Regions from separate parts of the Sphingobium sp. WTD-1 genome, predicted to be linked through region 2. Evidence: predicted binding sites of a transcription regulator. Region 2 holds the regulator's gene; the other holds the start of a gene.
The links. The regulator LexA, encoded in region 2, represses DNA repair genes until DNA is damaged. The targets are predictions, from matches to a motif close to GTTCCNCNCTTGTTCT.

Region 1 (16,115 bases), 2.3 Mb from region 2:
TTCCTTCAGCGCGAACTCAAAGCGCGAAAACCAGTAGAAGTAGTCGAACGCGAGATCGCGCAGTTCCTCGGATATCTCGTCGTGACGCATCCTAGGCGGTGTTGACAAAAGCTTTCAGCCATAGTCGCGCGGCAGCGAGGTTGATGAAGCTCTCGAACGACAGGACGGTCTTGTCGTAGCGGGTGGCGATGCGGCGCTGCTGCTTGAGTTTGGCGAACATGCGCTCGACACGATTGCGATCCTTGTAGCGCCGGTAGTCGGGATGGGCCGGCACCTTGCGGTTGGAGCGCGGCGGGATGACGGGCAGGATGCCTCGCATGAGCAGGTTCTCCCGGAACCTGTCGCCATCATAGCCTTTGTCGGCGAGCAGCGCCCTGGGCTTGGGCAGCGGCAGGTTCATCAGATCGTCGGCCGCCGTATAGTCCGATGCCTCGCCGCCGGTAAGGATGAAGCCGACAGGGAGGCCCTGATTGTCACAGCGGGCGTGGATCTTGCTCGTAAAGCCGCCGCGTGATCGACCAAAAGCCTGCGCACAAGCCCCCCTTTTCCGCCCGCTGCCGAGACGTGGCCGCGAACCGTGGTGCTGTCGATCATGTGCTGCCAGTCGTCGGTGAGGCCCAGATCGACCAACGTTTGCAGCATGGCGTCCCAGACGCCTTGCTCCGCCCAGCGCCGGAACCGGACATAGACCGAGTTCCACTTGCCATAGCGCTCGTGCATGTCGCGCCACGGGCAACCGACCCGCAGCACATGCAGCATGCCATTGAGAAAGCGCCGGTTATCGCCGGCCGGTCGGGCATGCCTCCCACGCTCGGACGGGAGTAGCGGCCCGATCAACTCCCACTCCGCGTCCGACAAATCCCCTCGATCCATGACCGCTCCCCAAAGAGCAGCCTTGAATCAGAACACGCACCGATTGGGAATCCCTTTTGTCAACGCCGCCTAGCCTGTCCTTGGTTCGCATTGGCACTTAGCCGATCAAGTCGCTGACGATCCCGGCATGAGGTTTGCGCATCGCCTGGATCCAGTCCTGTACCTGTTTTCGGTTCGCCGTGGTGATCGGATAGGCACGTGCGCGGACATCCTTGGCGGCGCCTGGGCTGATGTCGCTCGTCGTGACGACCAGCCCGGCACCGGCGCGCTCTTCGAGCATGTCGGCATAGAGCGCCTTCACCACTACGCGCTCGACCTTCTGCTTCTGCCGCTTGCACTGGACGATGACCGCGGGCGGTGCACCCGGCTGCGCGCCGCGATGCCACAGCCGCAGGTCGACGCTGCCATCATTGCGGCCTGGCCCCAGCTCGACGTCATAGCCGCTGCGCTGGAACCACTCGGCTGTCAGACCCTCGAACTGCCGCCAATGGATATCGCCCAATTTGTCGGGCTGGCTGCCCAGATAGTTGATGAACCGCTGGTCGAAATACTGCGCGCCGTCGGCCGGCAGTTGCTCGCTGGCAAACAGCGCGCTGAGCGCGACCATATCGGCGTTGGCAACGTCGCGCGTGAAATGGGGATTAAAGGCCAAATCGTGGGTCATCGCCTCGATCAGTGCATCGAACACGCCCGCCTTGCCGTCGACCATGGCCTTCAGCTCGGCGAAGATCGCCGCCTGCTCATCGTCATTCTGGTTCCGCAAGCGCAGATAATGGTTCGCGACCGCCTCGATGGTCAGCAACTCGTCAAGTGCGAACTGCGACCGCCAATCACCTCCAAGCAGCGCCATCAGGCGCATACCGAGCGTCGGCATACCGGGTTTCGGTGTCGCCCCAAGCGCGAACAGGAGGTCGCCGACCGCCTCGGCATAGTCGTCCGATCCGAGGCGCAGCACCTCATCGCTGATCAGGCGTTCGCGCAGATGATGGTTGGCGGGCAGATGCGCGAGCATGTCCGCCTCGCTCAGCGCGAACCCCGATCGTACACCACTATCCTCGCTGAGCGCACTGCGAAAGGCGAAGGCCGGCATGATGATATGGCCCATCGGATCAACCCTCGTTCGCAACGGCGCTGTTGGGCGTCGTGGCGATCCTTACCTTGGGGGACTTGCCACTTGCTGGCGTGCGCGCGCGATTGGCGACTGTCGTCGCCGGTGTGAGACCCGCGACCTGCGGCTGGAGCAGCACTATCCGCACGATCGCAAAGCCGAGCCCGAGCGTTTGGATCAGGATCGCGCCTCCCGCCGTGCCGAGCGGCAGCGGCCCATAGGTCGTTGGGTGGAACAGCACCCATGCCGCAGTGCCCGTGATCGCGAGCATTATGCCGAGGCCCAGATAGCCGAGCGCGAGCCGCAGCCGGAACCACGCTTCGCTATGCCGGCATGCCCGATTGAACGCTTCGCGCTCCTGGCGCAGCTGCTCGCGGGCGCGGGCGTCAGCCATGTTCGCTCTTCAACTCGATCGCTTTAGCGCGTTTGCCGAGCTCAATTTCGATCATCGCATCCATCACGCCGGGCAGCGGCCCCTGATCAAGCGCATCGATTTGGACCAGCGCGCCATTGACGATCTCGCCGAACGGGAAGATCAGCGCCGGCTCGGCGTGAACGCCGGCACGCGCCAACGCGTCGCGCTTGTCGGGATCGATCGGCCGTTCCTCGACGAGTAACTCCTTCGTTCGGCGGCTGAACATCGGCTCGAACGGTTCGGTAAAATTGGACACGCGCATGTCGCGAGAGTCGCCGACCGTGGCGCCATAGTGGAGCGAGAGCGTTGAATATCCAGCCGAGATGATCTCGACCTTGATCTCCTCATGCGTCGCTTCGCGCTTTTTGATCGAGAGGTGCACCCCCCACTCGACGCCGCGATCGCTGAGCAGGCGCCGCTCGGCCTCGCTTGCAAGATCGCGCCCGATCGACAGGTCGAGCCCGAAATCTGCAATCCGCCGCATCAGCGCGAGCTTGACGATATCGATCTTGGAATAGAGCCGCCGACGCCCGCTGCCAGGATGCTGTTCGCCGAGCGCCACAACCTTCCGGTTGATCCACGTCTGCAGCAGATCCTTACGTAGCCGCGTGACCGCAAGGACGTCCCCTTGCGTGTATTTCTGCTCGGTTAGGTCGCGGGCCATAGTCTAAAATAGCATTGCTATTTTGAGTAACACAAGGGGAAAGTGGCATTGCTACTTTGTATTGGGTATTGGAGTGATTTGGGCGCCTCGCGCAGGTGCACGACCTCCACTCTAGGGCCACGATCCGCATGCGGCGGATCGCTCAGCCTCGCGTCGCCTGTGGCGTCGCGGCCATCCTGTAATGATCGACTGGCGGGATGCCGGGCTCCGCCCGGTCGCAGAAGCCCCTGCCTTGGCGCAGGCCAATTTTTATGCGGCCTCCCTCCAGCGCATCGCATTAATACGGAGACGATCGAATCGCTGCTTCCGGAATGCTCGTGCGTCAGCTTAAACGGCAAATATGAAGGGCGGCTGCGCTCATCACGTAGATGTGATCCGAATGTCCGGTCTCCCGTTTTGGCGCTCCAAAGCGGACCGGGCAAAATGTCCCATTTGCCGTCATCACAGCCGGCGTTGCCATCAAGCGATATCCTAAATTAATTTGTCGAGCGTGATCGGCAAATCACGCACGCGTTTCCCAGTCGCATTGTAGATCGCGTTGGCGACCGCAGCCCCCGTCCCGGTGATGCCAATTTCGCCGACGCCCCGCGCGCCCATGGGTGTGTGAGGGTCGGGTATGTCGGTCCAGATGACATCGATTTCCGGAACGTCCATATGCACCGGCATATGATATTCAGCGAGGCTGGGGTTCATGATCCGTCCGCTCCGCTCGTCGAACTGTGCTTCCTCCATCAGCGCGAGGCCCAGACCCATGATGATGCCCCCCCTAAACTGGCTCGCCGCCGTCTTGGGATTGAGGATGCGGCCGCAGTCGAACGACCCCAGGAAGCGAGATATGCACGGTTCACCCGTTATCATGTTGACCCGCACTTCGCAGAACATGGCGCCATGGCTGTGCATCGACCAGTGCATGGTCTCGAGCGGCATGGGCGGCTCGGCTTCGATGACGACGGCGTCGCGCTGGGCGCGCGAGAGAATCGACGCGTAGCTCTCGTACCGAGATGGATCTTCCAGGCTGGCTAGGCCGCCATCCCGACTTCCCACCTCTGCCTGTTTCAGCCCCGCCAGAGGCGAGTCATTCCCTGCCAGTGCCAGCAGTTGCGCGACCAGCTTGTTGTAGGCTGCAATCACCGACGCGCCAATCGATGCCGTCTGCTGCGATCCGCCTGCAAGGACCAGCCCAGGCAAGGTTGAGTCGCCATAGTTGAATTGGATTTGTGACATCTGCAGGCCCAGCCGCTCGGCTATCACCTGCGTCTGCGCCGTGGCCGTACCCATGCCCATTTCGTGCGCGGCAATGTCGATCGTCGCATGGCCGGCGCGAGACACGGTGATGCGGGCTGCGCCGCCGGGCATGCGGTAATAGGGATAGGTGGCGGTAGCGCATCCCATGCCGATCAGCCATTCGTCTTCCTGGTGCATGCCTGGCAGAGGGTTGCGTGCGCTCCACCCGAAGCGCTCGGCCCCGTCGCGCCATGCCTGGTCAATATGCCGCGCTGAAAAGGGCAGACCGGATATCGGGTCCTTCTCCGGCTCGTTGCGCAAGCGGAGCTCGATGGGGTCGAGACCGAGCTTCTCGGCCAGTTCGTCCATCGCGCATTCAAGCGCGAAGGTGCCCACCGCCTCGCCTGGCGCGCGCATGAATGTGTTACTGGTCATGTCGATCTCGACATGCTGGACGTCCAGCAGGATATTCTCCGCGGCGTAGGCGCTGCGCGTCGGGAGGATGAATGGTTCGGGCATGACATTGTGCGATGTCTTGGCCGTCACACCGCGATGGATGAGTGCGGTGAGCTTGCCCTCGGCGGTCGCGCCCAGAGCGACCTGCTGCTCGGTCGGCGAACGACCGCCAACGGTGCGGTAGACACCTTCTCGGGTCAGCATCAATCGGACAGGTCGCTCGGCGAGTTTCGCTGCTGCAGCCGCGATGATCTGATGCTGCCACAGCGTTTTACTGCCGAAACCGCCCCCGACATAAGGCGATGTGATGACGACCTTGTCGGCTGGCAAATCGAACACCTGCCCCAGCGTCCAGGCCGAATGCGCGACCGCCTGTTGTGCATCATGGATGCGTAACGTGTCACCCTGCCACGATAGCGTGACGGCATGAAGCTCGATGGGATTATGATTGTGGCGCGGTGTCGAATAGGCCGCGTCGATCTTGACGGCGGCCTTTTCGAATGCTGCCTGCGCATCGCCCACCTGGTCATGCAGCGGCTGTCCCATGAACTGCGATTGGGTCGTCCCCTTGGCGATCGCCGCGTGAAAGTCGGTTTCCGCCGGCTCGGCCGCATATATCACATCGACCAGCGTGGCGGCATGGTCTGCCTGCTCCTGTGTGTCAGCAAGCACAATGGCAATCGGCTGACCATTCCAGTAGATCTTCTCATCCTGCAGGACGGGAATGCTGTCGCCCGCAGCGGCCTTGGGATCACTCATGAACAGGGGGGCAGGCTTGAGTCTTGGCGCGTTACGATGGGTCATCACGAGCAGGACGCCGGGTGCGCTCTCAGCCGTTTCGACATTGAGCGAGGTGATGCGACCTTTCGCGATCCTGCTGTAGACGATGGCGGCGTAGACCATGTTTTCCAGAGGAAACTCCGCCGCAAAAGGAGCAGCCCCCGTCACCTTGAGTGGCCCGTCGATGCGCGAGACGGGCTTGCCGACATGACCATGCTGGTGACGGATGAGCGGATCGGGTTCGCCTCCCGGCATCCAGCTATCTGGCGCGAGCGCCACTACCTTCGCCATCGCGCCCTGCATCAGGCCTTGCGCCAACGCCTTGCCGCTATCGATCAGGCTCATGCCATGTCCTCCATCAACTGCGTGAGTACAGCGACCATCGTCCGCTGCGCGAGCGCGACCTTGAAGCCATTGTCCCGGAGCGGCCGGGCATGGGACAGTTCTTCCGAGGCTGCCTTGATGAAGGCATCCACCGTTGCAGGTGATCCACGCAAAAGCGCTTCCGCTCTGGCTGCACGCCAAGGCTTATGGGCAACGCCGCCGAGCGCCAGCCGGACGTCCCGCACATGCCCCTGTTCCACATCGAGGACGGCCGCGACGGACACCAGCGCGAACGCATAGCTCGCCCGATCACGGACCTTTCGGTAGGTTGAGCGCGCAGTGGATGGCACGGCTGGCAGTTCGATTGCGGTGATGAGTTCGCCCTGCTGCAGATTGGTGTCGATATCGGGTCGCTCGCCGGGCAAGCGATGAATGTCAGCGAACGCAATCCTTCTTTCGCCGTCGGGTCCTCGCACATGCACAGCGGCGTCTAGCGCAGCCAAGGCCACGCACATGTCCGATGGATGGGTGGCGATACAATGATCGGACGCGCCAAGAATCGCATGATTTCTGGTGAAGCCGCCAATCGCATCGCAGCCGCTTCCCGGGATGCGCTTGTTACATTGCGTGCCATCCTGGTCGTAGAAATAGAGGCACCGGGTGCGCTGCAGGATGTTGCCGGCGACGGTAGCCATATTGCGGATCTGCGCGCTGGCTCCGGCGACGATCGCGCGGGAAAGAAGGGGATATCGTTCGCGGATGGCGCGATGTTCGGCCACCGCAGTGTTGCGCGCCGCAGCCCCGATCAGCATGCCGCCATCGGATTGCTCGACTATGCCCGTGTCGAGACCTGTCACATCGATCAAGGTCGATGGACGCTCGATATTTTCCCGCATGAGATCGACGAGGTTTGTTCCTCCGCCAAGATAGCGGACGCCGTTACCGGCCTGTCGCAGCGCCTCGTCGGCGTTGGCGGCGCGATGATAGGTAAAGGGGATCATTCGGTGACCTCCGCAAACGTCTCGAGGATCGCATCGACGATGCCATTATGCGCGCCGCAGCGGCACAGGTTGCCGCTCATCCGCTCACGAACCTCGTCGCGCGTCATCCCTATGCTGTCGGTGTCGAGCGCGTGCGTTACGTGACTGGGAACGCCGCGTTGCAGTTCGGCGGCCATCCCGACTGCAGAGCATATCTGTCCCGGCGTGCAATAGCCGCATTGGAAACCGTCATGCTCGACAAAGGCCTGCTGAAGCGGGTGCAGATTGTCGGCCGTTCCCAAGCCTTCGATCGTGATGATCTCCTGCCCCTCATATTGAACGGCGAGCGCGAGACAGGAGAGGATCCGCTCCCCATTTGCCAGCACGGTGCAGGCGCCACATGCTCCTTGATTGCAGCCTTTCTTCGATCCGGTGAGGCCCTGATGCTCCCGCAGAAAGTCGAGGAGGGAAACACGAGGGTCTTCAGGACACTCGGCCAAGGCGCCATTTACAAGGATGCTCATCCATCACTCCCCATAGTCGGGTGCGTAAACGATGTAGAAATGCGCGGATCGAGGTTTCGGGCCCATCGACAGCATTTTCCAGATGCGATTGCCGATCGGGCTCTCATCAATCAGGCTGGAAACTACCGCCCGCATAAGCGATGATCGACATGGTGGTGCCACCTTTCTGGAAGCAGATGTGCGCGATGGCACGCCAGGAATTCAGGGCGATAGTTGACAGGCCGACCAGTGGGATAGGTTCAGAACCCTGTGTCCGACTTGCCTAAGCTCGCGAGCCGTAGCCTTCCAAATGGATCCAGAATCGAATTGCTGGATCATGCGTGGAGACGCGCTAATGGTGCGTCCATGCGCAAACTCATTCTACCTCTAATCCTTCTCTCGATCACCTCGCCGGCCTTTGCATGGGGGCCCATCGGCCATCGGGTGACCGGCGCGATCGCCGATCGCAACCTGAGCGGCGTGGCCCGCGCCAATGTCCAGCTTCTCCTGGGCGAGGAGGATCTGGCACAGGCGGCGACCTGGCCCGACGACATGAAATCCGCCCCTGCCGATTTCTGGCAGAAGCAGGCCAGCCCATGGCATTATGTCACCGTGCGCGAGGGCGACGCCTATACGAGCGCCGACGCGCCGCCCGAAGGCGACGCGATGAGCGCGCTTGGCCGCTTCACGGCAACGCTGCGCAATCCCGCCGCCTCGCTCGACGACAAGCGCCTGGCCCTGCGCTTTGTCGTCCATATCATCGGTGACCTCCACCAGCCGCTTCATGCCGGCGGCGGCAATGACCGGGGTGGCAATGACATGAAGGTGAGCCGGTTCGGTCGCTCGACCAATCTCCATTCGGTCTGGGACAGCGCGATGATCGAACAGCGATCGCTCTCCTATTCGGAACTCGCCGACTGGCTGTCGCGCGCGATCACGCCGCAACAGATCATTGCCTGGAATGATCGCGATCCCGGTACGTGGATCCGCGAGAGCATCGCGCTGCGCAAGACCATCTATCCCACCGATACCAGCCTGTCCTGGGACTATGCCTATCAGCACCGGGTCGAGCTTGATGATCGGCTCAAGCGCGGTGGTATCCGCATCGCCGCCTATCTCAACTGGGTGTTCGAGAATCCGCAGGACCAGAACCCGTCCCAGGCTCAAACTCCCCGCAAGCCTCCAAGGCACAAATGACATGCCACGCGGCACGCGGCACGAACTGTTCGGCATCCTGCTTGGCGGCGATCCCTATACCGTGCTGCGTGTCGCCGATGGTGGGGAATGGCGGCTCGATTGCCCCAGATCCTGCCGGCATCTTCTTGGCCAGAAGGTCCGGGTCGTGGGAACGAGATCCGATTTCGACATGCTCGATGTCGAGCAGATCGAGCCGGCCTGAGCCGCACCGCCGGCTTGCCGCCTTTCAGCGAAAATCCCGTGTCTTGACCTTGATGCCCTCTGTCGGCTGGCCCGGAATGATGCCCGAGCCCAGGCGCAGATCAGGATCGTAAAGATCGCGGGGTCCGCGCCCGAGCGGCCTGTTCGCCGCATCGCGCGGATCGGGGGCCATGGCGCTCTTCACGATATCGGCGCGGCTGACCTGATAGATGCTCGCCACATCCGCCCGCTGCCCGACGCTAGCGAGGAGAGGGGAGAGGTCGTCGAGCCGCTGGGCGATGAGATGGATGACCTCGCCTTCCTTCTGGACCTGGCCGCGCACGCCCATCATCGAGGCGCCGAGCACCACGCGCCGATGCTTCTCGAAAAGATTGGGCCAGACGACGAGATTGGCGACATCGGTCTCATCCTCGAGCGTGATGAACATGGTGCCCTTGGCGGAACCCGGCTTCTGCCGCAGGAGAACGAGACCGGCGAGATTGACCCATCGCCCGTCGCGAATATCCTTGAGCGCGGCGCAGGTCACCATCTTCCGGCGCGCCAATTCGTCGCGCAGGAAGGCGAGCGGATGGGCGCGCAGCGAGAGCCCGATCGCGCGATAATCCTCGACCACTTCCTCGCCTTCGCCCATCTGCGGGAGAATGACGTTCGGCTCAATCGCTTCGGGGCGGAGCTTGCCTGCCCGCGCGTCCGCTGCGGCAAAGAGCGGCAGGGGCTCTTCGCCAAGACCCTTCACCTCCCAGAGGCCGGCGCGGCGCGAGAGCGCCAGCGAACCAAAGCCACCGGCATGGCCGATCCGGTCGAGCGCGCGGCCGCTGACGCCGGCGCGGCGCTGAATTTCCTCGACGCTGGCATAGGGTTCCGTCCCCCGTGCCAGGACAATAGCGGCACCATCGGCATTTTTGAGCTCGCGCGCATAGCGCAGGCCGATCCTCAACGCATGATAGCGGCCCTGGGTCGGCTCGAGCGTGCAGTCCCAGCGGCTGTGATTGACGTCGATCGGGCGGACCTCGACCCCATGCTGGCGCGCGTCCCGCACGATCTGGGCGGGAGCATAAAAGCCCATGGGCTGGGCGTTGAGAAGCGCTGCGCAAAAGACGTCGGGATGATGGCATTTCATCCAGGAAGAAGCATAGGCGATGAGGGCGAAGGAGGCGGCATGGCTTTCGGGAAAGCCGTAGGAGCCAAAGCCCTCAATCTGCTTGAAGGTCTGTTCGGCAAAATCGCGCTGATAGCCGCGCGCGATCATGCCGTTGATGAGCTTGTCGCGGAAATGGGACACCCCGCCGGTCAGCTTGAAGGTCGCCATCGCCCGGCGCAGCAGATCGGCCTCCGACGGCGTGAAACCCGCGCATTCGATCGCGACGCGCATCGCCTGTTCCTGGAAGAGGGGGACGCCCAGGGTCTTTTCGAGCACTCGGCGCAGTTCCTGCGTCGGATAGCTGATCGCTTCCTTGCCCTCGCGGCGGCGCAGGTATGGATGGACCATGTCGCCCTGGATCGGGCCCGGGCGTACGATCGCCACCTCGACCACCAGGTCATAGAATTTGGTCGGCTTGATCCGGGGCAGCATCGCCATCTGCGCCCGGCTCTCGATCTGGAAGACGCCCAGCGTATCGGCCTTGCGGATCATCGCAAAGGTTTCCGGATCATCATGGGGAATGGAGGCCAGGTCCATTGCGATGCCCTTGTCATCCTCCAGCAGAGCGAAGGCGCGGCGCATGCAGCCCAGCATGCCAAGGCCCAGCACATCGACCTTCATGAAGCCGAGCGCATCGATATCATCCTTGTCCCATTCGATGATCTGGCGATCGGCCATGGCAGCGGGCTCGATCGGCACCAGTTCGTCGAGCCGTCCCAGGGTCAGCACGAAGCCGCCGGGATGCTGGGACATGTGCCGCGGCGTATTGATGAGGGTGCGGGCGAGCTCGAGCGTCAGCGCCAGGCGCTTGTCGCTCGTGTCGAGATTGAGCTCCTGTGCATGCTTCGCCTCGACACCATCGCGCGCCCAGCCCCACACCTGGCTTGAAAGGCCCGACAGCATGTCTTCGCTAAGCCCAGCGCCTTGCCCACCTCGCGCACGGCGCCGCGCGCGCGAAAGCGGGAGATGACGGCGGTCAGCGCCGAACGTTCGCGGCCATAGGTTTCATAGATCCACTGGATCACTTCCTCACGCCGCTCATGCTCGAAATCGACGTCGATATCAGGAGGCTCGCGCCGCTCGGCCGACACGAAGCGCTCGAAGAGCAGTTCGGATTTGACCGGGTCGATCGAGGTGATGCCGAGCACGAAGCAGACCGCCGAATTGGCGGCGCTGCCGCGCCCCTGGCAGAGAATATCCCTCGATCGGGCAAACTGGACGATCGAATGGACGGTGAGGAAATAGGGCGCATAGGCAAGATCGCCGATCAGCCGAAGCTCATGGGCGAGCTGTTCGCGGACATTGTCGGGAACCCCATGAGGATAGCGGCTCGGCGCCTTTGTCCAGGTCAGGCGCTCGAGTTCCTGCTGCGGGGTAAGGCCGCTTTCCCCGATCTCGTCGGGATAGGTATAAGTGAGCTGACCAAGGTCGAAGCGGCAGGCCCGCGCGATCTCGACGCTGCGGCGGAGCGGCGTCAGGTCGCCAAGATAGCGGGTGAAGAGCCGCTCCATTTCCGCGACGGACTTGAGATGCCGGTCGGCAAAACGCTCGCGGCGCTGGCCCAGCGTGTCGACCGTGCATTTTTCGCGAATGCAGCTCACCACATCCTGCAGCAGCCGTCGCTCGGGCGCATGGTAGAGAATGTCGCCGGTGGCGACGGTCTGCACCCCGGCGCGCGCGGCGAGGCGGGCAAGATCGCGCAGCCGGATCGCATCGCGGGGCCGGCGCCGGATCGAAAGGGCGAGATAGGCGCGGGAGCCGAAGATGGCAGCAAGCCGGTCGAGCGCCTCCTCGCACGCCGCATCGGCGCGGTCGGGCACCAATATGCCGATCATTCCTTCCCCCCAGTCCGCCACGTCCGACCAGTCGAGATGGCAGCTGCCCTTGCCGCCACGGGCCTTGCCGATGCTCAAAAGCCGGCAGAGCCGCGAATAGGCCTCGCGGTCCGTGGGATAGACGAGCAGAGAGGCGCCGCAGACAAGGTCCAGCCGGCAGCCGATGATCGCCCGGCAGCCTATGACCTTCTGCGCGTCCCAGGCTCGCACGGCACCAGCCAGACTGTTGCGATCGGTGATGCCAAGGGCTGGCAGGCCCAGCAGCGCGGCGGCCGAGAACAGCTCTTCAGGGCTGGAGGCGCCGCGCAGGAAGGAGAAATGGCTGGTGACCTGCAGCTCGACATAGCGGGCGCCCTCAAGATCGTCCTCGAGATCATGGTCGTGATCATTCTCGGACATCATGCAAAGGCACCATGGATGAACCAGCGCATCGGGCCGGTCGACGCCTGCTCACCATCCCCCATGCGGAACAGCCAGTATCGCGCGCCGCTCACCGTCTCGACCTGGAAATAATCCCGCACGGCATAGGGTGTGTCTGCCTCATGGCCGCCCTCACGCCACCATTCGCCATGCAGGCGCTCTGGCCCATCGGCCTGGGCGATCCGATGGCGCCGCCCCCGCCAGACGAACATGGCAGGCGGATGATCGGGCAGCATCGCCATCACGTCGACAGGCTCTGGCGGGACCAGCATGCGGGCAGGCCGGGGAAGATCATCGGCCCAGCCAGCGCCGCCGGCCGATGACAGCGGCGCGACATGCCCGACTTCGCGTTCGGGCATGCTGCTTGCGCGCGGCGCCGAGCGATAGAGGCTGCGCGCGCCAAAGCGATTGGCGAGCGCATCGACGATCGCGGCGAGATCCGGGCCGCGCTCTTCACCGGCAAGGACGCTCCCGACCTGGGCGGCCGCCATGGGCTGGGTGAGCGACGCGACCAGTGCCATGGCCTCGATCCCCATGCCCGGATCAATCGTCTCGATCTTCTGGGAGAGCAGCTTTGCCAAATGACGCACATCGCGCGAGGGGGAAGCAGTCCCGACCCGCACGGCCTGCCTGGCGCCATCGACCCGCTCGAAATGAAGATCGAGCCGGCGCGCGCCTGTCCCCGCGCGCAGCAGGAGGCGGGCAAGATCGGTGCACAGGTCCGCGATGACCTGGCCAATGGCATCGGCGGTACCGATCGGTTCGAGCAGGCTGCGCCGCACGCGCGGCAAGCTGGCGCGGTAGATCGGATCGATGGGTTCGGGCACCTGGCCCAGGGCCTGGTCGAGCCGTTTGTAGAGCTGCCGGCCGAACCGCTTGGCGAGGGGCGCACGCGGCGCGGCGATCAGCTGCTCGATGCGCTCGAACCCCATGCGGCGCAGTTCGCTCACGACGCCCGGCTCGATGCGCAGCGCCGACACCGGCATGATCGAGAGCGCGGCGCGCGTGGCCCCGGGCTCGATGATGTTCGGCCGTCCTGATGGCACAAACCGTGCCACCGCATGGGCGCAACCGGGCGTGTCGGCGACCGCGACCTGGCAGGCGAGGCCCGAGCCACTGACCCGGCGCATCATGTCCTTGAGGAGTGGCACTTCACCCTCGAAAAGATGGGCGCAGCCGGTAATATCGATCCACAGGCCATCAGATGGATCGGGCGCGACGATCGGAGAATAGCGCTTTCCTGCCCACAGAGCGAGCCGGCGCAGGCCCTCAAGATCGCCCTCGGGATCGGCATCCACGACGTCCAGGTCCGGCGCCAGCGACCGGGCGCGCGTTACCGTCATGCCGACGGCTATGCCAAGCCGGCGCGCCTCCTCGTCCACGGCCGCGATCAGGCGGCGGCCATGGTCGGCATGGGCGGTGACGAGGGGCGGTGCGCCGCCTTCAGGCGGCCTGCCGGCTTTGCGACGGATACGATCCGTCGACCAGCGCGGCAGGAACAGCGAGACAACCCGTCTCATCGCTTCCCTCTACGGTCCAGATTTGGGGTTCGGTGCCGCGCGCGCGCTCAAGCGCCAGCGACCAGCGCGGACGCGCGAGACCGGGAAAGCCCAGCGCCGGGCTGGGCACGGCCCGCACCCGCCAGCGGGTCAGCGCGGCGCTGCCCTCGGCCTGGCTTTCCGGGGGCATGGCGCGGCGAAAAACCATGGCCAGCACGCCCGATTGTTCGGCTGCCAGCTGCAGCCGGCGCGAAGCGGTCAGCGACATTTTCCTGAGTTCCCCGACGACACCACCAAGGCCGGGGTGACGCAGGCATTCCTCCATCGCGATGAGGACATTGGTGTCATTGCCCGCTTCCACAAAGATGACCCGATCGGGGTGGAGCCCGGCGAGATGCAGGGCCGGCGAAAACAGGTCGCGCCAGTGGAGGCACCAGATGATCTGGCCCCGCGACCGCGCGAGAATGCCGGCCAGGAAGATGGTGGCGGCCGCATCATCGGCGAGATCGGGACTTCCCGCCACCTCATGGAGAGCGCCGGTCGCGATACCGCCACCCGGCAGATGATGGTCGATGGCGTCGATGCCGAAGGGCAGCACCGGATGCCGACCGCCCACGGCTTCCACCTGCGCGATACGCGCACGCAGCTCGTCGAGGATGGCGGTTTTGGACATGGAGGCAGGGACTCGAAAATATGTTCCTCATTTGTTCGCTCCAATCCTGCGCCAGAGTCAATGGCATTTCGTTCTTCATATGTTCCATGTTAAGGAGATGGCTTCGAGTCCCGGCAAGGAGGTCCCATCATGTCACGGCTGCATTGCGCGCGGGCGAGCATCGCCGAGATCGCGGCACATTTCGGGGTCGATCCCTTGCCGTCGGTCGCGGTGCCCGAGGAGACGGTTGAAGGGCTGCCGGGGCTGGTCGTCTTCGAGAAGGGCGGCCGGCGCCTCTTGCGGACGATGACATGGGGTTTTCCGCGCCTGACCAAGGATATGCGCGCGCGCGGCGAAGAAGCGGGGCGGATCGGCCTTGTCGTCGATCTCACCAACCCAATGTGGGAGGAGATGGTGGTCGATCCGCGCTATCGCTGCCTCATCGTGCTCACCCATTTTGCCAATCCCGATGGCGTGCCCGGTGCCAAGACCAGGACCTGGTTTTCGGTGAAGCGCCAGCCGATCATCGCCTGGGCCGGATTCTGCCGAAACCTGCTGAGCGAGGGGCCGGTCTATGCGGGCATGACGATGGAGGCCAATGCGGCGATCCCACCGACCAATGACCGGATGCCGGTGCTGCTCGACCCCCATGACTATGACGCCTGGCTGCATGGCGGCATCCAGGATGTGATCCGGTTTCAGTTTCGTCCACCCTTCGCGGCCGAGCGGATGGAGGTGCAGCAAACCGAGGATAGCTGGCGCAGCAAGGCGCCGCCGCCCGGGACGCAGGCGCAGGCGCTCTTGCTGTAGCCGCGTCGAGAAGTTTGCCGGCTGTCCTGCCAGACAGGCGGCTTTCCCGTCTTTCGCGCCATGATAGGATGAAGCTGGAATCGCCAACTGCTCCAGCCGCTTCGTTCGAACAGGAGGTCAGCCATCTGCAATCTCTACACCGAGCGTCTGAGCGCTGCCGAGGTGGCCGCCCATTTCGGCGTCGCCAACCCGGTCATGTCCAATGCCGGTGACGAGGTCTATCCCGGCACGCCGGGCCTCGTGATCCGGGAGGAAGCCGGGCAGCGCATCATGCAGTCGATGACCTGGGGCTTCCCGTTGCGCCTCAAGGGCATGGCCCCGACGGCAAAGCCCAAGCCTGTCAACAATATCGCCGATCTCTCCAAGCCGATGTGGAAAGGCCTGGCGGCCAAGCCGCAATGGCGCTGCCTCATCCCGCTGACGGCCTTTGCCGAAGCGGAGGGTCAAAAGGGCGCCAAGACGCGGACCTGGTTCAATGTGAAGGGACAGCCAATCTTTGCATGGGCGGGGCTCTGGCGCGTGAGCGATGAATGGGGGCCTGTCTATTCGGGCGTAATGACCGATTGCAACGAAGCCATCCGGCCTGTGCATAATCGCATGCCGGTGCTTCTCATGCCGGAAGACTATGAGCGGTGGCTTCACGGCTCATTTGATGACGCCGTGTCCTTTCAGGACCGCTGCTTTCCCGATGCGTTGATCGAGATGACGCGCACCAGCGAGCTCTGGGTGAAGAAGAAGGCGGTGGCCGAGGCACCGTCACTCCTATGACCCGAGAGATGGAACGGTGGGCCGCGGCTCTCGCCGTGGACCGCCAATATGGCACCGGAGCAGCGGAGTTCATCGCAGGGCGCGTGAAAGCCCTTGCCATTGCGGGGGATGAGGCTGGCGTGCTGCGCTGGCTTGCGATCGCCGATTGCCTTGACGCTCTTGCCGCTGGCGGCACCATCCAGTGACATGATTGGCCGCATTTGGGGCCAGCCGCCGGACCGGTATCAACTGCCGCCAATGGATCCGGCACGAAGAATCGTCGACG
Region 2 (16,115 bases):
ATCGGATCGATCTTATACTCTTCCGCCGGGACCGAGAAGGTCATGTTCAGGAAGTTGGCGGTGTAGCTGAGGTCGTTGCGCGGATAGACGAAGGGCTGACCCACCGAATATTTGTACGCCATCGCAGCGATCGTCGGCATCTTGGCGATCAGGCGGTGGCTCGCAATGCGGCGCTGTTCCGGATCGTTGATGTCGGTCGAGTCATGATAGAAGGCCGACAGGGCACCGACGACGCCAACCATGATCGCCATCGGGTGGGCGTCACGACGGAAACCGCGGAAGAAGGCGGTCAGCTGTTCATGCACCATGGTGTGGCGCGTGATGGTGTTGGTGAACTCGGCCAGTTCCTTGGCCGAAGGCAGTTCGCCGTTCAGCAGCAGGTAGCAGACTTCCATGAAGCTGGACTGTTCGGCGAGCTGGCCGATCGGATAGCCGCGATGCAGCAGGATGCCCTGGTCGCCATCGATATAGGTCAGGCCCGATTCGCAGCTGGCGGTCGAGGTGAAACCCGGATCGTAGGTGAACATGCCGGTGTTGGCGTAGAGCTTGCGAACGTCGATGACCTGGGGACCGACGGTGCCATCCATGATGGCATAGTCCTTGGCCTCTCCGCCAACGGTCAAACTGGCATTATTATCCGACATGTTTTTCTCCTTAACTGCCGTCAACCGGCCACCGCGTGCCCTGCGGCGGTCAGTCGCTTCAAGCTTTCCTCTTTCCCCAGAAGGAAGAGGACATCAAAAATACCCGGCGAGACCGTGCGCCCGGTGAGCGCCGCACGAAGCGGTTGTGCCACCTTGCCCAGGCCAAGCCCCGCATCCTCTGCCACGCGGCGTATCACTTCATCGATCGCTTCAACCGTCCAGGACTGGACGGGCTGGAGAGCGTCGGCTGTCTTTTTCAGCAGCTCACGCGCGGGTTCATCTAGCAGAGCAGACGCCTTCTCGTCAAAATCGAGCGGGCAAGATTTGAACAGAAACTCCGCGCCTTCTGCAATTTCGTTAAGCGTCTTGGCCCGCGGCTTGAGCGAAACCATCGCCTGGGTCAAAATATCGCGCTGGGCGTCATTCAGTTGCGTATCAAGACGCGACTCAACGCGCGGGGCGACCAGAGCGGCCAAGCGCGCCTCGTCAGCCTCGCGTAGATAATGGCCGTTCAGATTTTCCAGCTTCTTGATGTCGAAGCGCGAGGGCGAGCGGCCGACGCCGTCGATATCGAACAGTTCGATGGCGCGCTCGATCGAGATGATCTCTTCATCGCCATGACCCCAACCCAGGCGCAGCAGATAGTTGAGCACCGCTTCGGGCAGCATCCCCATCTCGTCGCGATAGGCGTCGACGCCGAGCGCACCGTGGCGCTTCGACAGCTTCGCGCCGTCCGACCCGTGAATCAGCGGGATATGGCCATAGACCGGCTCTTCCCAGCCCATCGCCTTGATGATCGCCAGCTGGCGGAAGGCGTTGTTGAGATGATCGTCGCCACGGATGACATGGGTGACGCCCATGTCATGGTCGTCGACCACCACGGCCAGCATATAAGTGGGGGTGCCGTCCGACCGTAGCAGGATCATGTCGTCCAGTTCGGCATTCTGCACCACGACGCGGCCCTGCACCGCATCCTCGATCACCGTTTCGCCGGTCCGAGGGGCCTTGATACGGATGACGAAGGGCGCGCCTTCGGGCGCTTCCTCCGGCGAACGATCGCGCCAGCGGCCGTCATAGCGCATCGGCTGCTTGGCGGCGCGCTGCTGTTCGCGCAGTTCGGCCAGCTCTTCCTGCGTCGCATAGCAGCGATAGGCATGGCCATTGGCGAGCAGCTGGTTGGCGACCTCGGCATGGCGCGGGGTGCGCTCGAACTGGAACACCGCCGGCTCATCGCCACCCAGGTTCAGCCATTCCAGGCCGTCGAAGATGGCGGCCACGGCTTCCTCGGTGGAGCGGGCGCGATCCGTATCCTCGATGCGGAGCAGGAACTTGCCGCCATGATGGCGCGCAAACAGCCAGTTGAACAGCGCGGTGCGGGCGCCGCCAATATGCAGGAAGCCCGTTGGCGACGGGGCGAAACGGGTCACCACCTGCTTGTTCAATCCCGTTGCACTTGCCGTCATATTCGCTGACATTCTTCCTGCCTGATCCATGGATGCGACGCCCCCTAGCATGGCTTTTGAGCCACGACAAACGTCCGTTGGGCGCAGGACGGTGCGTATTGCGCACAATGGATTTGCGCGGATCGAACAATGGCTGGAGGTGGAGCGCGAACAGCTCGCCTTGTGGGTGCCGGTAGCGCTGGGCGCGGGCATTGCCGGCTGGTTCGTGCTGCCGGGGCCGGCACATTGGCTGGCCTGTTGCTGCGGGGCGCTGGGGCTGGCCTGTCTGGCACTATTGCTGCCGGTGGGCGCGCGATTGCGGCACATGCTGGTGGCGGGCGGGCTGCTCGCCTGCGTCGGTTGCCTGCTGGTCTGGGGCAAGGCGACATGGCTGGGTCAGCCGCCGCTGGCGCGTCCCATATTCGTACAGGTGACGGGACAGGTGACGGCGGTGGCCAAGCTGCCGGCGCAACAGATGGTGCGGGTGGGCCTGCGGCCGATCGCGGCGCCGGCGCTGCCCGCGGCGATCCGGGTGAATATCGCGGAGGCGGACGTGCCCGAAGGGCTGGGCAAGGGGGCGGTGCTGCGCTTTCGCGTGCGGCTGATGCCGCCCGCGCCGCCGAGCGTGCCTGGCGCGTTCGATTTTGCGCGACGCGCCTATTTCCAGGGGATCGGGGCGACCGGGCGGGCGCTGGCGCCGGTCGAAATGGTGGAGCAGGCGCGCGAGGGGCCGACGCTGCGGGCGCGACTGTTCGATCATATCAGCGGGCAGGTGGCGGGCGCACCGGCGGGGATTGCGGTAGCGCTGGCGACCGGCGACCAGGGCGCGATTGCCGAAGCGGATGCGGAGGCGATGCGGCGCAGTGGCCTTGCCCATCTGCTGTCGATCAGCGGGCTGCATGTGACGGCGCTGGTCGGGGCGGTGATATTCCTGTTGTTGCGCTTGCTGGCGCTGATCCCCCGCGCGGCGCTGGACTGGCCGCTGATGCTGATCGCGGCGACCGGCGGCGCGTTGGCGGGGATCGGCTATACGCTGCTGACCGGGGCGGAGGTGCCGACGGTGCGATCCTGTGTCGCGGCGCTGCTGGTGCTGGGCGGGCTGGCGCTGGGGCGCGAGGCGATTACTTTGCGGCTGGTGGCGACCGGGGCACTGGTGGTGCTGGCCTTCTGGCCCGAGGCGCTGATCGGCCCGAGCTTCCAGATGAGCTTTGCCGCCGTGGTCGCGCTGGTGGCGCTGGGCGAACATCGGCGGTTCAAGGCGTTTGCGATGGCGCGGGACGAGCCTTGGTCGCGCAAGGCCGGGCGGACGGTGGCGGCAATGCTGTTGACGGGGCTTGCCATCGAACTGGTGCTGGCGCCGATCGCCCTTTTCCATTTTCACAAGGCAGGTTTGCTCGGCGCGGTGGCCAATCTGGTCGCGATCCCGCTCACCACCTTCGTCATCATGCCGCTGGAGGCGCTGGCGCTGGGCTTCGACCTCGTCGGGCTGGGCGCGCCCTTCTGGTGGCTCACGGCTAAGGCGATCGCGCTGTTGCTGGCGGTGGCGCATGGCGTGGCGGCGAGCCCGATGGCGGTGATGCTGGCGCCGGCGGTGCCGGGCTGGATTTTCGGGATCATTGTCGTTGGTGGTCTGTGGTGCCTGCTCTGGCGTAGTCGCTGGCGCTGGCTGGGGTTGGGGCCGGTGGCGATCGGCCTGATCGGCATCGCGCTGCTGACGCCGCCCGATATCGTGGTGACGGGCGATGGGCGGCATGTCGCGGTGCGGACGCCGGCGGGGACGATGGCGCTGCTGCGCGAGGGGGCGGGCGACTATGTCCGCGACGTGCTGAGCGAGAGCGCGGGCTATGACGGGACGCTGGAGGCGATCGCTAAGATGCCTCAGGCGCGCTGTTCGACTGATCTATGTGCGGTGACGTTGCCACGGGGCGGCCGCGACTGGCGCTTGCTGGTGACGCGCAATGCGATGCTGGTCGATAGGCCGATAATGGAGCGGGACTGCGCGGCGGCCGATATCGTCATCAGCGACCGGGGCCTGCCCCGGTGGTGCCGGCCGCGCTGGATGAAGATCGACCGCCGGCTGCTATCGCGCACCGGGGGCCTGTCGATTGGCCTTGAAGGCGGCAAAGTTCACACCGTCCATCGGCCCGGCGACGCGCATCCCTGGATCGTGCGACCGGCGGCGCGGCGGCGGGTGTCAGGGCAGTTTGGCGGAGGTTGATATCTGGCCGCTGGTGAGGTGACCGATCAGGCCGGTCACCGCGCCGGTGGGCGACCGGGTGAAGACCAGCAGGTCCGCGCCGCCGGGGATGGCGAAGGCGCCCGGACCGACATGGATCAGGGCAGTCGGCGCATCCTGTGACGTCGATTGGCCGTAGAGCGTGCCGTCGCGCGCGGTGATGAAGTCCGTCAGGCCGGCGGCCGAGCGATATTGGCCGACATAAGCGTCGAGAGGGTCGGTATCGGCGGGCACGGGGGTGGGCGGGTAGAGGATCGAACTGTCCTGCCGGTGCAGATAGAGCCAGCGGCCGCCCTGACGCACGAAGATATCGCTTTCGTGCCAGCCGCCGACGGCATCGGCCATGTCCTCGCGGATTTCGGCATCGACCAGAGCGATGTCGTCGAGGATGCGGGCGTGGATCGACTGGATGGCATAGGTGCGCGCCGGGTTGGAGATGGTCGGCAGATAGGCGGGCAGGTCGGCGCGGGTGCGGCGCTCGCCCAGATCGGAAACGACGACATAATCCTTGTCGAGCATCGCCATATATTTGGGGATGTCGCCGCTCTTGAGCGCGGCCAGGCGCGTTTCGATCAGGCTGCGGAAAGGGGCAAGGGTCTGTTCGTTATCCTGCGCGAACGCAGGAGAGGCACATAGCAGGATGATGGCCGGACAGATGGAGCGCAAATAGGACATGGGCCAGACCCCCTGTAACGCGGCGCCATGCTATCATGGTTGCAGCGGGCTGCCCATGCGGGATTGCAAGTCGGAAGCGGCGGAACGCTGGTCCGCCGCTCACCGGGTCAGTTGTAGCGGCGCAGCAGCCCGGCGAGCTTGCCCTGGATGCGGACCTGGCGCGAATCGTAGATCTGCGGTTCATAGGCGGCATTGGCGGGATCGAGCCGAACCCGGCTGCCTTCGCGGCGGAAATATTTGAGCGTGGCTTCAGCGTCGTCGATCAGGGCGACGACGATCTGGCCCTCGCGCGCGACATCGGTGCGCTGGATCAGCGCGAAGTCGCCGTCGAGAATGCCGGCCTCCATCATCGAATCCCCCGACACTTCGAGCGCATAATGATCGCCCGAGCCGAGCAAGGCGGCGGGGACGGAGAGCATGGTGTGGCTTTCCATCGCCTCGATCGGCACGCCGGCGGCGATGCGGCCGTGCAGCGGGATTTCGATCACGTCATTGGCGGCGGTCGGCAGCAGCACGGCGGGCGCCGATATCTTGGGCGTCGGAATGGCCGGAGCCGGCGCGCGATGCATCGCGTCGGGCAGCTTGAGCACTTCGAGCGCGCGGGCGCGGTTGGGCAGGCGGCGGATGAAGCCTCGCTCCTCCAGCGCATTGATCAGCCGGTGGATGCCGGACTTGGAGCGCAGGTCGAGCGCGTCCTTCATCTCCTCGAACGAAGGGGACACGCCGCCTTCTTCCAGCCGGGTCTGAATGAAGCTCAGCAATTCCTGCTGCTTGGGCGTCAACATCGGCGGTCCTCCATGGAACGAATGAAGAACGCATAGGAAACGGAAAGGGGCAAGTCAAGCGCGTTAAGCCATGCGCCGCTTTTGCCGGCCCGGTCGTCAGGCAGTCAGATAGTCAGGCGGTCAGGGGGATGATGTCCACCATGTCGCCGGCAATGGCGGGGGCTGAGCCGGCCGGGCGGCGGATCAGGCAGTCGGCCAGCGCCATGGCGGCGGTGGCGGCGCTGTCCTGCGCGGTGACCGAGACGATGCCGTCAGCCCCGCGATACGCCCGCAGATAATCGTCGCGTTCGGCCGTCGCACCGAGCGGCGCGGCAAGGCGGGCCTGCACGACCGGCGGCAATGGCGCGCGCGATCCGGCGAGATGGCGGACCAGCGGACAGAGGAACAGCGTGCCGGTGACGAAGGCGGAGACCGGGTTGCCCGGCAGGCCGAGAAAGATTGCATTGCCGAGGCGTCCCGCCATCAGCGGTTTGCCCGGCCGCATCGCGATCTTGTAGAAATCGAGCGTGCCGCCGGCGGCCGCGAAGGCGGGGCGGACATAGTCATGGTCGCCGACCGAGGCACCGCCGGTCGAGACGATGATGTCAGCCTGCGCCGCCTGTTTCAGCGCCTGCGTCATGGCGCCAAGATCGTCGGGCACGATGCCAAGGTCGATCACGTCGCAGGGCAGGGCGGCGAGCAGGGCGGCGAGCATCGGCGCGTTGGAGGAGGGGAGATAGCCCGGCGGCGTCGGCGCGCCTGGGGGAACAAGTTCATTACCGGTCGAGAGTAGGGCGATGCGGGGCCGGGCGCCGACGGGCAGGCTGCCATGGCCGCCCAGCACCGCAAGTGCGATTCGGCCCGGCGTGAGGCGGCTGCCGGCACTGACCAGCGGCGTGCCCGCGCGGAAATCGGAGCCGAGCGGGCGGACATGCTTGCCGGGCGTCAGGGCACCGTCATGGGCGGATAGCTTGTCGCCATCGCGGGTGGCATTTTCCTGGATCAATATGGCGTCGGCGCCGGCCGGCAAGGGCGCGCCGGTGAAGATACGGCAAGCCTGGCCCGGTTGCAGGGCCGGGATATCGGCATCGCCGGCGCTGCTGGTGGCGACCAACTGCCACGGCCCGGCGCCTTCGGATGCGCGCACGGCATAGCCGTCCATCGCGGAAAGATCGGCCCAGGGCTGGTCGCGGAGTGCGCTGATGTCGGTGGCGAGCCAGCGGCCGGCACAAGCGGCGACGGACACAAGTTCGGCCGGCAACGGATCGGCAAGGGCAAGGAGCCGCGCCTGCGCGTCCGCGACCGGCATCAGGCTCATCGGCTGGCATGCTCCGGTGCGGTCCAGTCGCCCGACTTGCCGCCGCGCTTGGCGAGCAGGCGAACCTCGCCGATTATCATGCCCTTATCGAGCGCCTTGGCCATGTCATAGATGGTCAGGAGCGCGGCGGTCGCGGCGGTCAGCGCCTCCATCTCCACCCCGGTCTGGCCGGCGGTGCGCGCGGTCGCGGTGACGGTGACGCCGTCGTCGTGCAGGGCAAAGTCGATGGTGACGGCGCTCAGCGGGATCGGATGGCAGAGCGGGATCAGTTCGGCGGTGCGCTTGGCCGCCATGATACCGGCGACACGGGCAACGGCCAGCACATCGCCCTTCTTGACGAGGCCGGCGGCGATCGCCTGCGCGGCATCGGCCGCCATGGTGACGCGCCCGGCGGCCACCGCTTCGCGCGTTGTCACGGCCTTGGCCGAGACATCGACCATGCGGGCGGCGCCGTCTTCGTCCAGATGGGTGAGGCCGGTCATGCGCCTGTCAGCAGGGTACGGGTCGCGGCCTCGACATCGGCCTGGCGCATCAGGGTTTCGCCGACCAGGAAGCAGCGCACGCCATGATCGGCCATGGCGGTAAGGTCGGCATGGGAACCAAGGCCGCTTTCGGCGACGAAGGTGCAGCCGTCGGGCGCCTTGCCGACCAGTTCATAGGTGCGGGCGAAATCGACGCTGAAATCGCGCAGGTCGCGGTTGTTGACGCCGATCAGGCGCGAGCGGAGCTTGAGCGCGCGCTCCAGTTCGGCCTCGTCATGCACCTCGATCAGGGCATCCATACCAAGGCCGAGCGCGGCATCCTCGATCTCCTGCATCTGGCTGTCGTCCAGTGCTGCGACGATGATCAGGATCGCGTCGGCGCCGAGCGCGCGGCTTTCGAGGATCTGCCAGGGATCGACGATGAAATCCTTGCGCAGCACCGGCAGGGCGCAGGCTGAACGGGCGGCCATCAGATAATCGTCATGGCCCTGGAAATAGGGCTCGTCGGTCAGCACCGAAAGGCAGGCGGCGCCGCCGGCGGCATAGGCCACCGCATGGGCCGGCGGATCGAAATCGGCGCGGATCAGCCCCTTGGACGGGCTGGCCTTCTTCACCTCGGCGATCAGGCCGAAGCCCGAGCGGGCGGCATCGTCCAGCGCCCTGCGAAAGCCGCGCGGCGGGGTCTGCTCGCTGGCGCGGGCGTGGAGCGATGCGATCGTGGTCGCGGCCTTGCGGCGGGCGACATCCTCGCGCTTGAAATCGCAGATTTCGATGAGCTTGTTAGTCATTGATAGGCAATCCAGCAATTGAGGAGCGCGTTGGCAAGGCCGTTGTCGATCGCTTCGGCGGCCTGTTCGACGCCCTCCTGGAAATCATGGGCAGCGTCAGCCACCACCAGAGCGGCGGCGGCGTTGAGCAGCACGGCGTCGCGGTAGGCGCCGGCCTCGCCCTGGAGCAGGGCGCGCAGCGCCGCAGCATTATGGGCCGGGTCGCCGCCGCGAATGGCGGTGACGGGATGGGTCGAGAGGCCGAGGTCCGCAGCGGTCAGGCGGCGCATCGCGACCACGCCGTCGGCCGTCACCTCGGCAATGTCGTTGCCGCCGGCGAGCGAGAGTTCGTCGAGCCCCTCGTCGCCCGACACGATCATCGCATGGGTGGCGCCCAGCTGACCCAGCGCATCGGCATAGATGGGGACGTAAGCGGGGCGGGCGATGCCGACCAGTTGGCGGCGGACATTGGCGGGATTGGCGAGCGGCCCCATCAGGTTGAAGATTGTGCGTTCGCCGATCGACCGGCGGATCGGGCCGAGGCGCTTGAGCGCTGGATGATAATTTTGCGCGAACAGGAAGCAGATGCCCAGATCCTTGAGCGTCGCTTCCGCCGTGGCGGCCGCGCGATCGAGATCAAGGCCCAGCGCTTCGAGCGTGTCGGCGGCCCCCGCCTTGGACGAGGCAGCGCGATTGCCATGCTTGGCGACCGGCACGCCGGCGGCCGCGACCACCAGGCTGACGGCGGTCGAGACGTTGAGCGTATGATGGCCGTCGCCGCCGGTGCCGCAGACGTCGATCGTGCCGTTGGGGGCGTCGACCGGGATCATCCGGGCGCGCATCGCACGGGCGGCGGCGGCGATCTCCGTCGCGGTCTCGCCGCGCCGCGCCATGGTGACGAGGAAGCCGGCAATCGCCTCGTCCGACAGGTCGGCGTCGAACAGCAGGTCGAAGGCGCGGGCGGCTTCGTCGGCGGCCAGGGGCGCGCTGGGATCGGGCAACAGGGTCATGGGCCAAGCCTTTAGTCCCGGCCACGCGCGAAAGTCGAGGGCGACATGCTATTTGCCCGCCAATTGGAATTTTGTTGCGTGGTCCGGCAATTGGCTTGACGGGTGGGGCTTGACGTGGGCGCCAAAGGGGCGTTGTCGGGAAAGCCATGCGTCGTTCCTGGTCGACCCTGTTCTGGAGCCTTGCCATCCGCCAACGCCGCCGGTTGCGCGAGAGCGAGGCGGCCTTCATCCTGCTCGCCATACTGGCGGGCGTGGCGGCGGGGCTGATCACCAACCTGTTGCAGCTGATGGCGCACGGCATTCAGGAACTGCTCTATGGCGTCAGCATCAACCGGCTGAGCGCGCTGGGCGAAATCCGCCATCCTTGGCGATTGCTCGGCCTGCCGCTGGGCGGGCTGGCGCTGGTGCTGCTGGCGCGGCTCCTGCGCCGCCGACAACGGCCGCTGATCGACGTGGTGGAGGCCAATGCGCTGCATGGCGGGCGCATCCCGATGGCCGACAATCTGGTGATTGCCGGGCAGACGGTGCTGTCGAACGGGGCTGGCGCCTCGGTCGGACTGGAGGCGGCCTATGCGCAGATGGGCGGCGGCGTCGCATCGCTGCTGGGGCAATGGCTGAAGCTGCGGCGCAACGATCTGCGCACCTTGGTCGGGGCGGGCGCGGGGGCAGGCGTGGGGGCGGCCTTCGGCGCACCGCTGGCCGGCGCCTTCTATGCGTTCGAGATCGTGATCGGCCATTATACGCCGGCCGCGATCGCGCCGGTGGTGGCGGCTGCCCTGAGCGCCGCCTTCGTGACGCGCGCGCTGGGCGTCGAGCCCTGGCTGATCGCGACCACGGCGGACCGGATATTGGGGACGGCGGACTATCTTCTCTACGCGCTGCTGGGCCTGCTCTGCGCGGGGCTGGGCATCCTCATCATGCGGATGGTGACCTTTGCCGAGATGCGGGTGCAGGGCTGGACCTGGCCGGGGCGGTGGCGGCCGGTGATCGGCGGCCTGCTGCTGATGCCGCTCGCCTGGCTGACGCCGCAGACCTTGTCGGCCGGGCATGGCGCGCTGCACCTCAACCTCATCCTGCTGCCCGACTGGACGGTGCTGTTGATGATCCTGTGCCTCAAGATCGCGGCGTCGGTGATTTCGCTGAGCTTCGGCTTTCGCGGCGGGCTCTTCTTTGCGTCCTTGTTCCTGGGATCGCTGGCGGGGCAGATTTTCGCGCAGCTGGTCGACCTTGTCGGGATCGGCTGGTCGCTCGACCCCAATGATGCGGCGTTGGTGGGGATGGCAGCACTCAGCGTCGCGATCGTCGGCGGGCCGATGACGCTGGGGCTGCTGATGCTGGAGACGACCCATGATTTCCAGCTGATGGGCGTGGTGCTGACCGCGTCGCTGCTGTCGAGCGCGGTGACGCGGGAAATGTTCGGTTACTCCTTCTCCACCTGGCGGCTACATCTGCGCGGATCGACCATCCGCAGCCCGCGCGACATTGGCTGGGTGATGAACCTGACCGCCGGGCGGATGATGCGGCGCGACTGGGTGTCGGTGCCCGATACGATGAGCGTCGGCCAGTTCCGCGCGCTGGTGCCGCTGGGGTCGGCGAGCAAGGCGATCATGATTGACGGCGCGGGCGGCTATCTCGGCATCGTGCCGACGGCTGCGGCCTATCGCCCCGAACTGGCGGAGGATGCGCCGATCGCGCCGCTGGCAACGATGGCCGATATCTCATTGCGGGCCGATGCGGATATCCGCGCGATCCTGCCTTTGTTCGACAAGGCTACGGCGGACGAGTTGGTAGTGGTGGACGAAAGCGGGCTGGTGCTGGGCGTGCTGACCGAGAAACATGCGCGGCGGCGCTATTTCGAGGAGATCGAAAGCTCGCAGCGGGCGTTGTTCGGAGAAGGATAAGGGGCTGTGCCGCACTGAACGCAGCCCGCCCCAAGCAGCGGCCTTACGCCGCTTCGCGCTCGCGGACCGGGATGCCGGCGATCTTCATGAAATTGGCCAGCATGTCATGGCCATGTTCGGTCGCGATGCTTTCCGGGTGGAACTGGACCGAATGGATCGGCAGGGTCGCGTGGCGGAAGCCCATGACCGATCCGTCCTCGCTGGTCGCGTTGACCACCAGATCGGCCGGAATATCCTCGACGATCAGCGAGTGATAGCGGGTCGCCGTGAAGGGCGAGGGGAGGCCGGCGAACAGGCCGGTGCCGTCATGGCGCACCGGCGAGGTCTTGCCGTGCATCAGCCCGCCGCGGACCACCTTGCCGCCGAAATGCTGGCCGATCGCCTGATGGCCCAGGCACACGCCCAGCAGCGGCGCGCCGGCATCGGCGCAGGCCGCGACCAGATCCAGGCTGACACCGGCCTCATTGGGGGTGCAGGGACCGGGCGACAGAAGGAAGGCCTTGGCCCCGCTCGACAGGGCCTGGCCCGCCGAGATGGCGTCGTTGCGCACGACCTCTACCTTGGCGCCCAGCTCCATCAGATAATGGACCAGGTTCCAGGTGAAGCTGTCATAATTGTCGATGACGAGGATCATGGGACACAGCCTATAGGCGCGGATGACGATGGGGGGAAGGCCGATGATTGCCGCTTGGCAAAGAGAGGGCGATGTCGTTCAATTGATCGCATGATGAAACGACTGCTGATCTCGATATGCCTCCTGGGACTGGCCAGTTGCGATCGCGCCGGCCTCGATCGGCAAACGATGCTGGCTGCGCAGATCGAGAAGCAAGTAAAGCTGCCAGAGGGAGCGGCCAAGCTCGCCGACTATGGCCGAAACTATGCCTTCAAGGAGGCTGGTATCGTGACGGGCATCTATCTCATTCCGATTGGCACAGAAGAGCGTGACGAGGGGTGTGAAGTGATGCTGGCCAATATGGCATCCCGCCCTTGTTCGGAGCAGGAAATGACGGGCATTTCCGACATGCAGCGTGCAATTAACGATGGCCAGGCAAAGGCGGGTGAGAGCCGATGGTTTTCCAGCGAGAAAGAACTGCCCTACATGAATGACGGGGGCTGCAGTCAGGTCAGTCTGGAATATGATGTTCAGCAGAAGCGTGTGGTGAGGATTGGCTGCAACGGCGAGGCATAAAGACCTTCAACGCTGTTGATGTCATTCCCGCGAAGGCGGGGCGCGCAGCGCATCGCAGGTAATCCATCCTCGGACCTCGCAGCTGGGGCTATGGTGGGAGATGGATCCCCGCCTTCGCGGGGATGACGGTAAAAAAAAAGCAGGGATGATGATGTGGGCGGTGGCGGCAGCGCTCCGCCGCGCACCCTTCACCGCTTCTTGTACTTGCCCCGGCTGCTGCCGATGTGGCGGATGTTGGTGGGGCGGCCGCGGTGAATTTTCGGGCGGGTGCGGTCGCGCTTGAGCGGGCCGCCGCGCGGGGCCGGATTGTCGGGCAGTTCGAAGCGCAGCGCGCCGTTGATCGGGTCGGCTTCGGCCAGACGCAGTTCCAGCCGCTGGCCGACCGTATAGCGGTCGCCGCTTTCGACGCCCTGCAGCGCCTTGCCCGCTTCGTCGAAGAAGAAATGTTCGGCGCCCAGCGTCGAGACCGGCACGAGGCCGTCGCCGCCCAGCCCCTCGACCGTGGCGAAGAAGCCGAAATTCTGGACCCCGGTGATCCGTGCCTTCACCACCTCGCCGACATGGGTCGACAGGAAGGCGGCGACATAGCGGTCGATCGTCTCGCGCTCCGCCTCCATCGCGCGGCGTTCATGGCCCGAGATCATCTCGCCGACCCGGCCCATATTCTCATAATCCTCCTGGCTGAGGGAGGAGCGGTCGGGGATCGCCCTGTCCTTGGGCGCGGGCAGTTCGAGATCATAGGCGCCGACCAGCGCGCGATGGACCAGAAGGTCGGCATAGCGGCGGATGGGCGAGGTGAAATGGGCGTAGCTGCCGAGCGCCAGGCCGAAATGCCCCATATTCTGCGGCGCATAATAGGCCTGGGTCTGGGAGCGCAGGATCTGGGTCATGATCTGCTCCTTCTCCTCCGACTCGCCGACCTTCTTGATCAGCTGGTTAAAGGTGGACGGGCGGATCACCTGGCCGAGCGCGAAGTCGATGTCGAAGGTGGCGAGATATTCCTTGAGCGCGACCAGCTTGTCGCGGCCCGGCGTTTCATGGACGCGATACATGACCGGCGCCTTCTTCGCTTCCAGCGCCTTGGCGGCGGCGACGTTGGCGGCGATCATATAATCCTCGATCAGCATATGGGCGTCGAGCCGTTCGCGCACGGCGACGCTGACGATCTTGCCCCATTCGTCGAGGACGACGCGCCGTTCGGGCAGGTCGAGCGCGAGCGGGTCGCGCTTTTCGCGGGCCTTGCGCAGTAGCGCCCAACAGGCCCAGAGCGGTTTCAGGGCATGTTCCACCAGATCCACTCCGTTCGGGCTGAGCGAAGTCGAAGCCGCTTGCTGAGCCGCAGGCGAAGCAGCCTCACCTTCGGCTCGGCCCTGCCCTTCGACAGGCTCAGGGCGAACGGAAGAAAAAGCATCGATCGCCGCCTGCGCATTTTCATAGGCGAGGACGGCGGCGACGCGGATGATGGCGCGGGAGAAGCGGAAGCTCTTCACCTTGCCCTGCGCATCGATCACCAGATGGCAGGCCATGGCGGCGCGGTCCTGCCCGGCGCGCAGCGAACACATGTCGGACGACAGCTGATGCGGCAGCATCGGCACGACCAGGTCGGGGAAATAGACGCTGTTGCCGCGCTTGCGGGCTTCGCGGTCGAGCGCGTTGCCGGGGCGGACATAGTAGCTGACATCGGCGATCGCGACGATCGCCTTGTAGCCGCCTTCATTGGTTGGGTCTTCGTCCGGCGCGGCCCAGACGGCATCGTCATGGTCGCGGGCATCGACCGGGTCGATCGCGACGATCGGCAGATGGCGCAGATCCTCGCGCTTGTCCTCATGCAGCGGCAGCTTCGACGCGGTGACCGCTTCCTCCTCCACCGCTTCGGGGAAGACATGGGGGATGCCATGCTTGTGAATGGCGATCAGGCTGAAGCTGCGCGGGGCGAAGGGATCGCCGAGAATGTCGGTGACGCGCGCGCTGATCCGCGGCGGGCGGCCGGTCGGCTCGGCCAGGACCAGGTCGCCCTTCTTGGCGGTGCCGATGTCGCTGATCGGCGTATCCTTGCGGATGCGCTTGTCGACCGGGCGCAGCCAGAGCTTGCCGTCGGCCATTTCCTCGACCACGCCGAGCAGCATCTCGGTCGCCTTGGCGAGCTTCTTCATCGGATGGGCGAGCCAGCCCTTGCCTGCTTCCTCGGTGCGGGCGAGGATGCGGTCGCCGATCGTCAGCGCGCCGCGCTTGCCGCGTTCGACCACGCGGATGCGGGGCGCGGGCTGGCCTTCCGCCTCCCAGCGTTCGGGGGTGGCGATCAGGGTGGTGTCGTCGACATCGACGATGCGCAGCACCGTCACCTTGGGCACGCCGCCCATCTTGTGGAAGGCGCGGGCCGGGCCGATGTCGAGCAGCCCCTCGTCCGCCATGTCCTTGAGCAGCGCCTTCAAGGCGATCTTTTCCTGCCCCTTGAGGCCGAATGCCTTGGCGATTTCGCGCTTGCCGGCGGGGGTGTCTGACTCGGTGATGAAGTCCATCACCTGCTGCCGGGTGGGGAACCCGGCGGGACGGACTTTCGCGCGGGCCGGGGCCGCCTTCTTCTGCTTCTGGGTCGATGCCATGGCTCCGCTATAGGGGGCAGGCCGCATGGGCGCCAGTGGCATGGCGGGATGGGACGGGCGGATCGTTGGAAAGGGCATGACGATATTGCTTCTCCCCCTGTTGCTCGCTGCCGCACCTGATGCCCCGATCGCGCCGATCGATAAGGCCAATGCCGAACATTATGTCTGGGGCGGCAGCAATGATGGCTGGCATCTGGTGAAGCGCGACGAGATGTCGGTGATCCAGGAACGGATCGTGCCGGGCGGGGCGGAAGTGCGCCATTATCACCAGCGGGCGCGGCAATTCTTCTATGTCCTGTCGGGCGAACTGACGCTGGAGGCGGGCGGGGTGACCCATGTGCTCAAAGCGGGCCAGGGGCTGGAAGTGCCGCCGGGTGTGCCGCACCGGGCGCAGAACAGGAGCGCCGAGCCGGTCGATTTCCTGGTCAATTCGACGCCCAAAAGCCATGGCGACCGGGTCGATGCGCCGGCGGAAAAATAGGAAATCCCCCGCTTAACTTCGCATATTTCCCGCACATTCTGATATTTTGGAACAATTGTTGGAAATCTTGTTGCGCGCAAGCCCGCTCGCTTTTCTGCGCCGTGCAGCGAGGACTATGCGGGCTATCAATCGGGCTGATACCAGTAGATATCATGGCCAATCTTGGAGAAGAGTGGGCCTGACGGCGGACCTTTCCGGCTATCGAGCGTGATGAAATAGCCCCAGCCGCCGTCAAAATAGGGCTTTGTCAGAATATCGACGCCATCGGGGGAAATCGTGACGCTCATGGGGTCGAGCTGCGCAATGTGATGTGGCCAACGGCTTTGGGGCACGAATTGTTGGCTGGCGGGCGTTTGCGCAGCCAGGGCTTTGGCTTCCCGTTCGATCGCCTGCAGGGTGGCAGTGTCTTGAACAGGCTGCCGGCACCCGGTGAGCGAGGCAAGGATGACCATGATGGCGAGGCCGCCAATAGGAATTGCTTGCATATACTCCCCCGATGCACAGCGCTGCCGCTTATGAAGTGGGTCTAGCTGATCGCCTCACTGTAGGACAGGCTTGCGTCACTGCATGGCTGGGATAGAGGGGCGGGATGCAGCTTCTTAT

Region 1: N6H05_RS02295 (ImuA family protein) is a predicted target of LexA. The motif match lies at 14,316-14,331, and genes of this name have one in related genera.

The regions. Positions count from the first base shown of each region.
Region 1 is NZ_CP119127.1:431,648-447,762, reverse strand. It holds gene N6H05_RS02355 (hypothetical protein) at 1-90, opposite strand, end outside; partial or broken gene N6H05_RS02350 (IS5 family transposase) at 92-873, opposite strand; gene N6H05_RS02345 (restriction endonuclease) at 971-1,978, opposite strand; gene N6H05_RS02340 (hypothetical protein) at 1,983-2,375, opposite strand; gene N6H05_RS02335 (hypothetical protein) at 2,368-3,060, opposite strand; gene N6H05_RS02330 (xanthine dehydrogenase family protein molybdopterin-binding subunit) at 3,532-5,865, opposite strand; gene N6H05_RS02325 (FAD binding domain-containing protein) at 5,862-6,845, opposite strand; gene N6H05_RS02320 (2Fe-2S iron-sulfur cluster-binding protein) at 6,842-7,348, opposite strand; gene N6H05_RS02315 (S1/P1 nuclease) at 7,694-8,524, shown strand; gene N6H05_RS02310 (DUF5818 domain-containing protein) at 8,526-8,726, shown strand; partial or broken gene N6H05_RS02305 (error-prone DNA polymerase) at 8,751-12,100, opposite strand; gene N6H05_RS02300 (DUF6504 family protein) at 12,100-13,641, opposite strand; gene N6H05_RS02295 (ImuA family protein) at 13,565-14,293, opposite strand; gene N6H05_RS02290 (SOS response-associated peptidase family protein) at 14,423-15,082, shown strand; gene N6H05_RS02285 (SOS response-associated peptidase) at 15,245-15,850, shown strand; gene N6H05_RS02280 (DUF6961 family protein) at 15,859-16,035, shown strand.
Region 2 is NZ_CP119127.1:2,731,177-2,747,291, forward strand. It holds gene N6H05_RS13610 (citrate synthase) at 1-644, opposite strand, end outside; gene gltX (glutamate--tRNA ligase) at 665-2,119, opposite strand; gene N6H05_RS13620 (ComEC/Rec2 family competence protein) at 2,157-4,304, shown strand; gene N6H05_RS13625 (nuclear transport factor 2 family protein) at 4,281-4,997, opposite strand; gene lexA (transcriptional repressor LexA) at 5,105-5,782, opposite strand; gene N6H05_RS13635 (molybdopterin molybdotransferase MoeA) at 5,895-7,079, opposite strand; gene moaC (cyclic pyranopterin monophosphate synthase MoaC) at 7,076-7,561, opposite strand; gene trpC (indole-3-glycerol phosphate synthase TrpC) at 7,558-8,349, opposite strand; gene trpD (anthranilate phosphoribosyltransferase) at 8,346-9,338, opposite strand; gene N6H05_RS13655 (chloride channel protein) at 9,485-11,239, shown strand; gene N6H05_RS13660 (anthranilate synthase component II) at 11,283-11,873, opposite strand; gene N6H05_RS13665 (hypothetical protein) at 11,964-12,428, shown strand; gene N6H05_RS13670 (ribonuclease R family protein) at 12,617-15,031, opposite strand; gene N6H05_RS13675 (cupin domain-containing protein) at 15,108-15,512, shown strand; gene N6H05_RS13680 (hypothetical protein) at 15,638-15,997, opposite strand; gene N6H05_RS13685 (aldehyde dehydrogenase family protein) at 16,102-16,115, shown strand, end outside.